Regions from separate parts of the Shewanella vaxholmensis genome, predicted to be linked through region 2. Evidence: riboswitches for the same ligand, from Rfam matches in the RefSeq annotation. Region 2 holds a riboswitch; the other holds the start of a gene.

Region 1 (7,476 bases), on a different contig from region 2:
CGCCCAGCACCAGACGCTCGCCTTCATCGCCAGCAGTAGATATGCCATGGCTAGCAATACCGCCAAAGCTTCCCATGCGGTCATCACATGGACTTCACCAAAGGCCGCATTCATACTCTCGACCATGGTTAACCATAAATCTGTCATTGTGTTGTTCTCACTGCCTATTTATCGCGTATGTGACGGTAAAGCGTTATTCGCTGTGGGCTAAATTAAGCTCACCACCGATAAACTTACACACAAATACTGCCTTGCCCCACTTCTCATGGGCGGCTTGCATCTCGGTCGCCAGCATAGTCATCACATCTAAATAATCGCCGCACACTTGTGTTGCCATCGCATTCGTGACGCGCTCGATATGAGGATAGCTATCCACCCGGCCAATGAACCACTTAATCGGATCGAGGTAGTTCTCATTGAAGGGATACATGCTAATTTCTGCGGTCAGTTTCATTTTAATTCCTTAAATTTGAGAGAAGCTGCAGCCCTTACACTGGACTACAGCTTAGTCATGAGTTAACCCAATAGGCTCATAGTGATATGTGCTATTACATGAGCTTTTACATAAACTTAACGTTAAAGCTGACGCCAATCTGACGCGGATCACCGTAACGAATATATTGCTTTTCTGCCCAGCCATTATCAGGCTCGTTACCGAAGTAGAAACCGCGCACACCGTATTCTTCATTGAACAAATTACGGCCCCATAAATAAGCCGACCATGCACTCGCCTCATAGCCCACGCGGGCATTGACGATAGTGTAGGGCTCAGAGCGGGATTCATTGCTGTCGGAATAGTAAAACTCACTCTTACCGCTCAGGTTTAGGTTAGCAAACCAACCCGAATTGGCACGATAAGTCCCACCAAGGCTGTAGGTAAAGTGTGGTGAATGGGCCAGATCGCGGCCAGTTAAATCCACCTCAGTGCCATATTTGTCCTGATACTGATAATCGCCGTAGGCGGTTTCTAACCAACCTAAGCTTGAGTAAATTTGTAGATTATCCGTGGCATACCAGGTCGCATCTAACTCAGCACCATAGTTATTCGAACTGCCTGCGTTTTCGGTGAACAAAATAAAACGCTGTGGTTTATCAGGGTCTTGCTGGGATGCCGCCACCTGTTGATCTTGTCTGTCCATATAGAACAGCGCCAGATTAGTATCGATTAGCCCCGCTAGCCAATAAGATTTAAGGCCGACTTCATAGTTATAAAGCGTCTCAGTACTGAACTCTTTTTTATCGTTCAGTTCGACAGGCAAAGTCATGTTAAAACCGCCCGCCTTGTAACCGCGCGCGACACGGACATATGCGTTGTGTGAGTCATTCAGCACTTTACTCACTGCAATATGACCACCCCACATGGTTTCGCTCGGGTCGAAATTATCGTTATTCGTATCTGAGTAATGGCTATTGCGGCGCTCTAAACGTAAACCCACAGATAAGGCATAATCTGAGCCCAGATCCGTATCGAGCTGACCAAACAAGGCATAGTTCGTCGCTTCATACTCAGAGTCTAAGACTTCATCCGGCCAAGTATTGTATTCAGAATACAATTGGTTATCTTCTTTCAGATTCATGGCGTACACACCAAGCAACCAATCTGTGCTGTCCGCAAAAATTCGGCCCTGCTCGGTAGAACTTAAGCGAAACTCTTGCGACGCGGTTTTACGCTGACCCGTTTTATCCCAAAAATAATCATATTGGCACGGCGCCAGATTGCCATAGTCATCACTGCATTGCTTAGAAGCCCAATACTCTGGGTTCGACCAATCGCCATCGTAACTGTAATGGTGATCGGTATTCGCAAAGGACGTTAACGAGGTCAACTCAAAGGTTTCGGCGCCAGAATAGGTCGCTTTAAAGCCTGCGCCTGTGGTGCGCTGGCTATCGACACCCGGTTGATCCGATGTCGTCTGGGTCGGTGAATTGGTTAAACTCCACACATCGTAGCCATTATCAAAATCGGCGTGCAGCACAGTTAAATCAAACTGCAAATCGTCAGTCGCATACCAGCGCAGCTTAGCGCGGCCGCTGAACTCATCGCGGCCATTGGTATCGTCACGACCTAAATAGAGGTTGTCGTGGTAGCCATTTTGTTGATGTTGCTGCAGTGACACACGATAAAGTAGCTTGCCAGAATCCGTTAATGGGCCAGAACTGAAACCGCTAAACGTGCGTAAATCATCATCGCCTAACGAGACTTCTGCACCATGTTCAAACACATCGGTGGGGTCGTTACTTTTCAGATAAATCAGTCCCGCTAAGGCATTCGCGCCATAACGTGTGCCCTGTGGTCCACGTAGCACTTCGACCTGTTGTAGATCGTACATGCTCGACACCATGCCAATACCGGATAAATCGATATCATCTATGATGTAACCTACAGAAGAATTAGGTGCACCTTGGTATTGCTCTTGCTCACCTACGCCGCGAATTTGAAAATATTTAGGCCGCGAACTTCCACCTGACCAGTTAAAGTTGGCGATAGAATTGAGCAGATCTTCAAAGTGCTGCGCGCTTTCATCTTGAATTTTTTGACTGTCGATAACGGTAATGCTGGAGGGCATTTTTTCTAAACTTGAGCTGCGAAAATCCGCCGTCACCACCATGACTTCCATCTCAGTGCTGGGATCGGGTTTATCGATAGCATCTGTTTGTGCAAATGCAGCAGAGCTCAGCGCAGCAGCAATGGCTAATGCCAGCGGCGCTCGGGTTAAAAACAAGCTGGGCGATACGGTTGAAAACGGGGAATGACGTTTTGACGTGTTACTGTTTAGCGTTTTACTGTTTAACATAGGACCTCAAATACATAGTTTGAGATCCGGCAACGAATAAGCGATTCAGAAGTGTGCTGTTGATTGGCCCATTCCTACGCCGGTATTAGCCGGATCAGGTTCTAAGGGTTCGTCAACTGACATCTCAGTTTGCAGTAATCAATGTAAATTCATTCGCTGCAAACACCCCTTGGCGGCGCCTAGTATACATGACGGAAATAAAAAGTGGGCACTCTTATCTCTGCGATTCAATTAAATGTCGCGAAAACCACGGCCTTTCAGTTCGTATGATGAAAATATCTTTAGTAGCCGCCTAAATCCTTTCGTCCATTTGACCGCCTATCATGATAATGCTATAGAAGGTCGCAATTTCGAAAACAGTAAGAGGATCATAGTCGATGCAGCTAAAACCTTTATCGAAAGGACGTTATAGCCAGCGATGGGAGCAAGACTATCCACTTATTGAAGCGGTTGTACTTAGCTGTATCAGCGAAATAAAAATGCTCAAAAAAGGCGCTCACCTCATGACGCAGGGGGAAGCGATGGCATCACTTGTATTGGTGAAGCAAGGTCGCGTATCACTCGGCCATACCGCGAGAAATGGTCGGTGTTTTCAATTAGGTACTATTGATTGTGATTCACAGCTGTTTGGCGAAATGGAGTTCTTCACCCAGTACCACTGTCAACTAGACATTATTGCCAGTGAACCCTTAGAAATCACGTTGATTAGCGCTGAAAAACTGCAACATTACCTCGGTCAACACCCTCAACTCGCGCTATTTTTCGCTAGTGCAATTGCGATTGACTACCAAGACACAGTGGATATTTTTACTCGGCGACTGCTCTATCCCATCAGTTATAACGTGGCATTTGATATTTACCATGAATACTTAAATGACTTGCCCGTAGATGGCTTTAGTAAACGCTATTTAGAGGCTGAACGATTTGGTACTACCGACCGAGTCTACCGTCGGGCACTACAAAATCTTGAGGAACGAGGCTTAATTGAGCGGAAAAAAGATGGCATTCGGATTTGTGATCTCAACGCACTCAAGAAATTTGTTGAAGCAGGCATATAATCGCTTTCAGCATAACCCACACTCGACTTAATTTAACAACCGAGTGTGGGATGGATGCACAGGTAAATTAACTTACCGATGGCGAGTGTTGTTCCATAGCCGATTTCATCCGACTTGAAACGATCAATAACATAAATATCGCTGCGTAAAGCAAAGGAATCACATACATCACTGTTTGTAATCCGATAATACGTTCAAAGAAAGAACTGATGGCTGGGCTAAACATCGCCCCTGCACTTCCGCTAATAAGAATATATGACACATTTTTGCTGCTGGCTTTTTTTACAAAAGACACGCCATAAGCAATAAATGCATTATAAAGCGCGGCACACACAAAACCGTAACCATAGGTTAAATAAGCTATCCAATTAAGATTATTGGTACTGACAATGGCAGAGGTGAGCACCATAGCTAAAGCAATAATACCAACTAAGAAATGGTGAATTTTTACACGAGTCACAATCACAGTCGAAATTAGGGCACCAATTAGCGCAGCGGACCAATACTGGGTAATAATATTACCCGCCTCTTCAAACGGAATATCAAATTTTTGTTTTACAAATAAAGGTGCCCAAGTTAAAAATGTATATAATGCGAGCATCCCTAAAAATAATCCAATACCCCCGCTAATAATTCCAAAATTCCACTCAGATTGTTGCTTATCTTCTGTTGAAGAAGACTGCTCACATATAGAAAAATTAGTGAATAATGTAATAATGACGGTACCTAACGCGACCAAACCTACAGCTAAATAGCTATAACTCCATGATAGTGAGCTTGTTAATGCATAAGTTGTTATCAATGGAAAAATAACACCTGCAATATTAAAAGTCGCATCCTGCACTACTAACATTGTGCTTTGTAATTTCTCTTGCCACACAGACACCACAATCGTACCAGCAATACATAGACCGATACCGCCACAAAAACCAATCAAGGTCATTGCCACCATCACAACTTGTAGGGAATTGGTTAGATGTAAAGCCAGAGCAGAAAGAGCAACCAGACTGTAACTTATCAAGGTCATTCTTTTGATACCCATTTTTTCAATAAAGAAAAATGCTGCAATCGTCCCCGCGAGTGCACCACCATTGAGCAATGAAAAGATTGATGCAACTTCGTTAACATTAGCAGCAAATTTCTCAGCTATGGGTTCAATCAACATCCCAAATTGGGTCGCAAAGCCCGCCATAATAAAATTGGCGAGAAAACTGATGGCTGTTAAAGTAATTTTATTATTCATTATGTCATTCCATAAGTGAAATGCTAAGGGTTCAAAGGATGGCTTTAAACCTAATTGAGGGCGGTTTCTAACGCGAGCTCGATCATATTATTAAAAGAGAGTTGGCGTTCTTCGGCCGTTGTTTCTTCACCGGTTAAACAATGATCCGATACCGTTAAAATGGCTAATGATTCGATACCTTGTTGGTGTGACAATCCATAAAGCCCCGCCACTTCCATATCAATACCTAATACCCCAAAACGCTCAAGTGCGGGGATCATATCTTCATCGGGATCGTAATAAAGATCACCACTAAAGATATTGCCAACTTTTACACTAATACCTTTCTCATTCGCTGTTGTATAGGCTTTATGCAATAAAGAAAAGGTCGCAGAAGTTGCCATTTGGTAGCCGCTACTACGCTTAGCGTTAGTAGGTGAATCCGTACCTGCGGCTTGGGCTAAAATAACATCTCGCATTTGTACATGTTTTTGTGTTGCACCTAAACTGCCAATACGAATAATGCGTTTCACGCCAAAATAATTAATCAGCTCATGGCCATAGAGCACCATAGATGAAATACCCATACCATGCCCCATAACGGAAATGCGTTGTCCTTGGTAAAAGCCCGTGTAACCAAGCATATTGCGAACATTCGTGACTTCTACGGCATCGGTGAGATAGGTTTCAGCGATATATTTAGCACGTAGTGGATCACCCGGCATAATAACAGTTTCAGCAAAATCAGTAGGTTGAGCATTAATATGAGCAGTCATCTTTCTATCCTCATGTGGTAATATGCTGATAGTAGTGCTCAATCACTAAATGTATTTAGGACTAAAGTCCGGTTCTAGCCCTGCAGTAAGTTTTTTTACTCAACAATGAGTAATTAATCGCATATTTCAACATGATAAGGCTGAATTAATAAAGATAAAAAATGAGAAAAGGTTGTTGAAAAATTAATCAATACGGATAAAAATGGCTTACCCCAGAGAGAAGTAAGCCATTATAACAATCACTTTATATCAAAAAATAATTTATAAACTAAACAAAGGCAAACTCAGGCTTAGTTCGAAAAGGTTTCGCGCACGTACACATCAAATTTAACCACTTGGGCATTAGGTGCCACGGCGGAGACTTGCAATTGTTGCTTGCCGTGTAATTTGACCGATTTCCAGCTGGTTGCCTCATCTTCTATGGTGTAACCGCTGGCGTCGTACCAAGTGAATTTATACTGCACACGCATGTCAGTTGATGATTTGCTAACAATCAGCGCAGAGCCCTGCACTAAATCACCGACTCGGCGAGCATCCACACTCTGTACCGCAATATCTCGGGCAAAGCTGGTATTATCGACGCGGGTTTCACCCAGTGAACTCACTGAAATCCCGGCGGTATGTGAGGCACAAGCACCTAAGGTCAGCGCCGCGGCCAATAATAGTCCGGTATAAATTTGTTTCATATATTTCTCCCAGTCACGCGACTAAATGCGCGGCTAGCGCGCATTATTCCCTATTAAACGACAAGCTAAGTGAACTGTGCTGAACTTATGCTTAACAAGACAGACTTAATCATCACTCAACTATCTGCTCACTAAAACGAGTTAATCAATCAGAAAGTGCGCCCGTGCCGTAGCGATGAGCTGCTTACGATTGGTTTGCCAACAATCGATATTCACGTTGGCCACTCTTCGCCCCTGACGGGTAATGCGACATTCTGCAAAGCTATCTTTATGCAGACCCGCACGCAAATAGTCGATAGAAAAATCGACCACTTTAGGCACTTTGGCTGTTTGCATAAAAACCATTAACTGCACTATCGCCGACATCTCCATAAAACCTGCAATGACGCCGCCATGGATAGCGGGCAACACAGGATTACCGATATTGTCGTCCTTAGCAGGTAATTTAAAAATCAGCTCATCACCAAAACGCTCAACCTTCATCCCAATAAATTTGGCATAGGGAACGTGCTCAAGTAAATGACCAAAATCGTTAAGCTCAGTGGCGCGCTTAACAATGCCTTGCACATCAATAGGAGCTTTGACTTGGGCGTTTTGAGTGGGACTGGCTGCGCCAAGTTCCGAATTATTTGCGCTCATCAGTGTCTCCTATTTCAGGCACGGCTTCACCCATCAGCGCTTGTCTAAAGGCATCACCCACCATTTCTGGACTGATCCGCATAAAGGAACCAACAGCATGGGCAATAGGATCATCTATGCTGTCTTGATAAGCAATCGCGCGGGTAAAGGCAATGTTGGAAGACAACTTGTAGCATTCCGCAAACCCAAACACAGGCTTATGGGGCTGAGCGGGCTTCATATAATCCACCCGCAAATCAAGCGTAGGTGAGATTTCTAACAATTTGAATTTATGGAAAATTGCACTGACCACTGCACTGC
Region 2 (7,476 bases):
AGGCTTATCAGCATCAAAGGTGTGTAAGTTCCTGCAATCAAGCAGTAAATTGCGCAGTGATCGGCGATCTTAAGTTTATGTTTCCAGCCTGAATGGCTAACGCTGTGGTATAAGGTCGAGCATAGAAAAAGCACTATGATGCTCGCACCATAAATGGCAACGCCTGTTAGCTGAATTGGCGTTAGATGATCTTGCCCTTTGAGTAACATCAGTACCAATGCCACTATGCCTGCGATGACGCCTAAGCCATGGGATACGCTATTAGCGATTTCTTCTTTAATACTATACGGCCCAGACTTAGCAGGGATGTTAGCTGGGTTTTGTTGTTCGATAACACTTTGACTCGACATGGTAGATACACACTCGCAAACGATAATGACTGAGTCTATCAGTTAGGAAAATAAATCACCATATTTAAGCGTACACTTGTAAGCTTGAATTTCATGATTGGCTTCTATTGTTTTCACCTTTTATCTTTTTTACGCCGTCTTGCATTCCCGTCAGTGTATCGCATTGATGATGTTATCCGCTTTAAGACGTAAGAGTTAGCAAGCATTTTCCCATCAATTTAGCGCGATTGTGATCTCAATTCCCAGCCTTATTTGTCTCAACTGACAAGTGTCTTACTCAGCATTAGCGTAAGCACTGCGCTTGTAACGTGTTGCATTCGCGTTGAACTTTACCCTGTTTGCCTCCTCTAATCTGCGTTGAGCACTCGCAAGTAAATGCAATCATTGGATAATTCTCTTTCAATATTCAGCAACTCGATATTGGATTGATATTGGATTTGAGTGTAATTGTTCCACGTTAAGCATCATCGAAATCAATTGAGACTACACAAAACCTAAGGATGGATTTTGCCTTTTCAACGTCAACCCAAAGCCGCGCCTTTATTGACAGTATCTCCTACAGCAATAGCGATTGGAGATGATGCTGATAGTGATTTGCCTATTTCGGTCACATCGTCATCGGTCACATCGCCAGAATGCGAGACTTTTATTGCATTTGATGATCACCTCAGTGATCAGGGTGATGCTTTGGCATCTGAGTCTAAATTAGAATCCCAATTTGAACTGTCTTGTACGTTACAAACCTATGCTCAGACATTGGGGGCGGGATCCGTTTTGCGTGCTCGTCAGCCATATTTCAAAGGATTAAGCCTGTTATTTTTTGTGATCTTAGTGCATGTGTGTTTATTTTTACTTATCTGCATTTTGTGGCGCCCGCAGTTAAATCCCTTTGGATTAACAGAAACAGAAAGTCGGGGCCCTAAAGTAACGGCGCTCAAAGCTTATTTTATTTATGCTCTCGCGGTAGAGAAGGCTGAAAGCGCTGCGCTAGAAACAGAGAGCAAGGCCGAGGATAAGACTGAGATGACAAGTTCTGTTACGCCTACAACTGTTCCCACGCCTCCAACTCAAGTTAAGCCTCTGCCAATATTTGAAAAGGTCGTGCCTGAAAAAGTAGATCAGGGAAAAGTGAAGCCAGATACGGTTAAACTGGACATCACTCAATCGAGCCAATCTCAATCAAGTGCCCCAAGTGAAGTACAGCCCGCGGAAGTGACGGCAAAAAAACTAACTAATACGCTTGATACCACAGAAATAAAGCCGCAGCTTGGCGCTAAGAGTTCGCCCACAGCAGAAGGTGAGAGCACAATAGCGACAAGTTCAAGTATGAGTTTATTCACCCAGCAATATTTTGAACGTCAGCGCGAGCAAGAGCTCGATGATCTCGTGATTGAACAGGCCGATAAATTCACCCGGAAATCGAATATGAGTGAAATGAGCCCTGAGATGGAAGTGTTATTTGTCCCTAACGCCGATGATTTCGGTGGCACAACGAGCCTAGATTTACCCTTAGATCCAAATCGTATTGTGCGTAAAGGTGATACGTGTTATCGCGTGGTACAAGTCGGCACTCAAGTTAATCCTTACGCAGAAAATTTAGGCTTCCCATTTGGCTGCAGTGGCAAAAAAATCAATCAAGCTATTGATGATGCCATTCAATCTCAATTAAATAAAATGATGCTCAAACCCCATAAATAGTGACTTTCTTTTATGATCTATTTTCACGCCAATTATAACTTCTTTAGCTTTATTTTATATAATCAATTAAAAACAAATAGTTATGAATCTTTATTTTGGATTGGCAGTTAAGGTTTTTAATTGCTTTTTTCCTTGTTTGTTGCTGCCGCTTCTGTCTATACTGCGCACTCATCTTGTCGGAGTGCCTCTTGGCTGAGACCGTTTATTCGGGATCCGTTGAACCTGATCAGGTTAAAACCTGCGAAGGAAACAAGCGTAATAACACACATTAAATCGCAAAAATAGACGGCTTTAACACCTGTTTACTCAGCAGTGTTTTAAGCATTAATGTTTAGATTTAATTGTTATTGAGCAGGGTAACTCAATTTTTGACGCCAGTGTTGGCCACAAAAGTTGATTGCCATGTCCAGCTATCAACAACTCAATTCTCCAGACAAGCAACTCCATTTTTTAAAGTGAGATTGCTTATGTCCAGTTCAAACCAAAACCCAGCTGTAGCTGCCAATGCGATAGAAATCACAGCGCCAGAATCGACAATCCCTAATAAATCGGCTGAGGCTAGTCAATCAATCGTGCCTAAGGCGCCGAGTCGCCGCGAAACCCGCGCGCAGGCTCAAGCCTTTATCGATACGTTAGCGCCGCTGCAACATCCTAATTCACAAAAGATTTATCTCGAAGGTTCCAATGCCGATATTCGCGTTGGCATGCGGCAAATCCTGCAGACTGACACGCTTATCGGCGGTACAGATGATGCGCCAATCATGGAAAAAAATCCGCCAATCCGCGTGTATGATTGCGCCGGACCTTATTCCGATCCTGAGGCCGACATCAATGTGCGTCTAGGTCTTGGTAAATTAAGACAAAACTGGATCCTAGCCCGCAACGACACAGAGCAATTACCCTGTGCCACCTCAGATTTTACCCAACAAAGACTCGCCGATGATGGTTTAGACCATCTGCGTTTTGAGGCAGGTTCGAGTGCAATTGTCCGCCCACGCAGAGCGCTGCAGGGTAAACGAGTCAGTCAATTACACTATGCCCGTCAAGGGATTATCACTCCCGAAATGGAATATGTGGCGATCCGCGAGAACATGGCACTTGCCGAAGTACAGGATGAAATCCTCAATCGTAAATCTAAGGGCGAAGCTTTTGGTGCCTTAGTCGGCGAACCGATTACCGCCGAATTTGTCCGCGCCGAAGTTGCCCGTGGCCGCGCGATTATTCCGCTGAATATTAACCATCCCGAAGCCGAACCTATGATCATTGGGCGTAACTTTTTGGTGAAAGTGAATGCCAATATTGGTAATTCTGCGGTGACCTCTTCCATCGAGGAAGAAGTGGAAAAGCTCGTCTGGTCAACCCGTTGGGGTGCAGATACGGTCATGGATTTATCCACGGGTCGTTATATTCACGAGACCCGCGAGTGGATCATCCGTAACTCGCCAGTGCCCATTGGCACAGTGCCGATTTATCAAGCGCTGGAGAAAGTGAACGGCGTGGCAGAGGATTTAACCTGGGAAGTGTTCCGCGATACCTTGATTGAACAAGCGGAACAAGGTGTTGATTACTTTACCATTCATGCTGGTGTGCTGCTTCGTTACGTGCCGATGACGGCTAAACGCGTTACTGGGATCGTTTCCCGCGGCGGTTCAATTATGGCCAAATGGTGCCTGAGTCACCACAAGGAAAACTTCCTCTACAGCCATTTTCGTGAGATCTGTGAGCTTTGCGTTGCCTACGATGTATCCCTGTCTTTAGGTGATGGTATGCGTCCAGGCTCGATTGCCGACGCTAATGATGCTGCCCAGTTTGCAGAGCTTGAAACCTTAGGTGAGCTAGTCAAAATCGCGTGGGAATACGACGTACAAACCATTATCGAAGGGCCGGGACATATCCCGATGCAGCTCATTAAAGAGAACATGGACAAGCAGTTAGCTCACTGCGATGAAGCACCGTTTTACACCCTTGGCCCGCAAATCACCGATATCGCACCTGGGTATGATCATTTCACCTCCGGCATAGGCGCGGCCATGATTGCTTGGTACGGCTGCGCTATGTTGTGTTATGTCACACCAAAAGAACACTTAGGATTACCGAATAAACAAGATGTTAAGCAAGGCTTGATTGCTTATAAGATTGCCGCCCACGCCGCCGATGTGGCGAAAGGTCATCCGAGTGCGCAAATTCGTGATAATGCGCTGGCAAAGGCGCGGTTTGAATTCCGCTGGGAAGATCAATATAACTTAGGACTCGATCCTGAAACTGCACGTGCTTATCACGATGAGTCCTTACCGCAGGAATCCGCTAAAGTCGCGCATTTTTGCTCTATGTGCGGCCCTAAATTTTGTTCGATGAAAATCACCCAAGATGTGCGCGCCTATGCCGCTGGCTTAGAGGCGACACAAGCGAAGGCGGATCAAGTTGAAGCTGCTGACCAAGCCATGCAAGTCACAGTCAAGACGCCGCAGGAGTTGGAAGCGGCAATGGCGCTAAAATCGGCAGAGTTTGCTGCTTCGGGCGCCGAGATCTATCACGTGAAAGACAAGCTTGTCGCCGAAGCTGAGGAAGCCTAATTATGTTGGGTATTCATGGGGATAATGTGCCCATGAATACCGAGTGTCCCGCGTTTGTCTGGACCATAGCTGGTTCAGACAGTGGCGGCGGTGCCGGTATTCAGGCGGACTTGGCGACAATTCAAGATTTGGGCTGTCACGGTTGCAGCGTGATCACCACAGTGACGGCGCAAAGCTCAGTGGCGGTCACTTTAGTCGAGCCCGTATCAGCGGCGATGTTAATGGCTCAGCTGACGACTTTACTTTCCGACTTGCCACCCAAAGCAATTAAAATCGGCTTACTGGCAGATCAAACTCAAGTGGCATTGCTGGCAGATTGGATCGCGAGTTTTAAAATCCACTATCCATTTGTGCCTGTGATTGTTGATCCTGTGATGGTCGCCAGTTGTGGCGATGCATTAGCAGTAGATAACTATCAGGATATAAAAAGTGCGGCCAAATCAGCCTTAGATTTTAAGCCTTTCAAAGGTTTAATCGAACTTATCACGCCCAATGTGCTTGAACTTGGGCGGTTAACTCACAGTGATGTTTCAACGAAAGCGCAATTCGCTGCCGCGGCACTGGCTTTATCCCAGAGCCTTGATTGCAGTGTGCTCGCCAAAGGTGGCGATGTGAGCTTTGGCAGCACTGACATTCTTGATGATACTCATGCTCAAACTCACGATAACACTTATGCTCAAACTCAGGCTAACGTTCATGTTATCGCTCTTGATAGCAACGGCTGGGACCTTGAGCTTGCCGAGGATTATCTGGTTTGTCGTCAAGTGCGCGCGAGCTCTGAGCTGCATCAAAATGGGCGCTTCTGGTTAGCCAGCCAGCGGGTTAATACCCGTCATAATCATGGTAGCGGCTGCACTTTGTCATCGGCCATTGCCACCGTGTTAGCGCAGGGTTTTGTATTGCAAGATGCGGTGGTTGTTGCGAAAGCCTACGTGAGTCAAGGCTTAAGCGCGGCGATTGGTTTAGGGCAAGGTCCAGGGCCGTTGGCCCGTACGGGTTGGCCTAATAACTTGTCCCGATATGCCAAGATAAATCTGTGTGATGGCAATTTTATTAGTTATCAACTCAACCAACACCTTGATGTTGGTAATGATTTAGTTGCAACAGTTTTATCCGCAACAGATCAGGCAACCGCTCAGGTAAGAATAGCCTCGACGCCACCTCAAAATATTTTATCCCACTGTTTTAAAGTGCTCGATGCCGAGCTTGGTGTTTATCCCGTGGTGAGTGACTTAACCATGCTGGAAAGTTTATTAGCGGCAGGCGTTAAAACCCTGCAGTTACGGATAAAAACCGACATCAGCGAGTTAACTACTACCACCGCGCCAGCCGAATCTGATTTAGGCAAGTCTGCGCTAGGTAGATGTGAGTCAGGCAAATCTAAGTCAGGCGAACCTGAGTTAATTGGCTCCGAATTAGAAGCACAAATTCAAACAGCCATTGCCTTAGGCAAGCATTTTAATGCACAGCTTTTTATTAATGATCACTGGCAGTTAGCGATAAAATATCATGCCTTCGGGGTACATTTAGGCCAAGAAGATCTCGCCGTTACTGACTTAGCGGCCATTCAAGCCGCGGGGCTCGCGCTAGGCATATCGAGCCACAGTTATTTCGAGTTGCTATTGGCGCACCAATACTCGCCATCCTACATAGCGCTTGGGCATATATTCCCAACAACGACGAAGCAAATGCCTTCGGCGCCCCAAGGGCTCGCAAAACTTAAACACTATGTGGCGTTACTCCAAGGCCATTATCCCTTGGTCGCAATTGGCGGTATTGACTTAACAAATCTGGCAAAGGTGAAAGCAACAGGGGTGGGCAATATTGCTGTGGTGCGCGCAATAACGAAAGCTAAGGAGCCAGTCGCAGCGTTTGCAGAGCTGAGCCAAGCTTGGGAGCAATGTAGCTTGTCTGAAGAACTGGCTGTAAAGCATGAGTTGGATGCAAAGCATGAGTAAAAAAACACCTCTTTCTCACGCAGAGGTTCTTTGCGGTCATATACACAGCGACAATGAACACTGCGGCCATGCACTCAGTGATGCCGATTTCATCCGTTATTCTCGGCAAGTCTTATTGCCAGAAGTGGGTGAGGCTGGGCAATTACAACTGGCCGACGCTGGTGTCGCTATTATCGGTCTTGGCGGTTTAGGGCAATTGGCGGCGCAATATCTGGCCTGTGCAGGTATTGGTCGCTTGACCTTAATCGATATGGATAAGGTTGAAGTATCAAATCTGCCAAGACAATTGTTATTCAACGATGCCGATATTGGACTCAATAAGGCGCGAGTTGCCAAGCAAAAGCTCAATGGCATAGCACCGCATTGCACTGTTACTGCCTATGAAACGGCATTTAATACAGAAACTGCGGCTCATCACTTGGCTGATATTCTAGAGGCAAAACAACGGGGTAAAAAAGTGCTAGTGCTTGACTGCACAGATAACTTTGCGACTCGCCAAGCCATTAATCGCCGCTGTATCGAAGCGGCTTTACCTTTAGTCAGTGCGTCAATCGCAGCATTTAGCGGTCAATTGTTTGCAGTCGACCAAATGCGGTTCCCCTCTGGTGGTTGTTATCACTGTATTTTCCCCGCACAGACGAGAGTGTCGCAGAGCTGTAGTACCCAAGGCGTACTCGGGCCGAGCGTGGGCGTGATGGCGTCAATGCAATCTTTGGTGGCCATGCAACTCTTGCTGAGTATGGATAGTTGTGATGAACCTAAAAGTGCCTTGTTTGGGCGTTTTTGGCGCTTCGACGCTAAATCACTTTCATGGACAGCGGCGATATTAACGCGGGATCCCCATTGTGGCGTATGTGGTCCAAAAGAGGTTCATTCATTATCCGATAAGCCCAGCAA

What was found. A riboswitch is a leader RNA that binds a small molecule or an ion and turns the genes downstream of it on or off. The one in region 2 is predicted to bind thiamine pyrophosphate.
Region 1: it holds a riboswitch for thiamine pyrophosphate, as region 2 does, so the genes downstream of both, Q4Q46_RS17095 (TonB-dependent receptor) here and thiC (phosphomethylpyrimidine synthase ThiC) in region 2, are expected to answer to the same signal.

What each region holds. Positions count from the first base shown of each region.
Region 1 is NZ_JAUOEV010000022.1:21,460-28,935, reverse strand. Features, by position in the region: gene pnuC (nicotinamide riboside transporter PnuC) at 1-147, opposite strand, end outside; gene Q4Q46_RS17100 (hypothetical protein) at 194-454, opposite strand; gene Q4Q46_RS17095 (TonB-dependent receptor) at 561-2,795, opposite strand; TPP riboswitch at 2,850-2,975, opposite strand; gene Q4Q46_RS17090 (Crp/Fnr family transcriptional regulator) at 3,173-3,853, shown strand; gene tsgA (MFS transporter TsgA) at 3,921-5,096, opposite strand; gene deoD (purine-nucleoside phosphorylase) at 5,147-5,851, opposite strand; gene Q4Q46_RS17075 (YcfL family putative periplasmic lipoprotein) at 6,142-6,537, opposite strand; gene Q4Q46_RS17070 (PaaI family thioesterase) at 6,679-7,176, opposite strand; gene Q4Q46_RS17065 (PaaI family thioesterase) at 7,163-7,476, opposite strand, start outside.
Region 2 is NZ_JAUOEV010000014.1:120,632-128,107, reverse strand. Features, by position in the region: gene trhA (PAQR family membrane homeostasis protein TrhA) at 1-350, opposite strand, end outside; gene Q4Q46_RS13435 (hypothetical protein) at 858-2,048, shown strand; TPP riboswitch at 2,216-2,314, shown strand; gene thiC (phosphomethylpyrimidine synthase ThiC) at 2,516-4,621, shown strand; gene Q4Q46_RS13425 (bifunctional hydroxymethylpyrimidine kinase/phosphomethylpyrimidine kinase) at 4,624-6,579, shown strand; gene Q4Q46_RS13420 (HesA/MoeB/ThiF family protein) at 6,572-7,476, shown strand, end outside.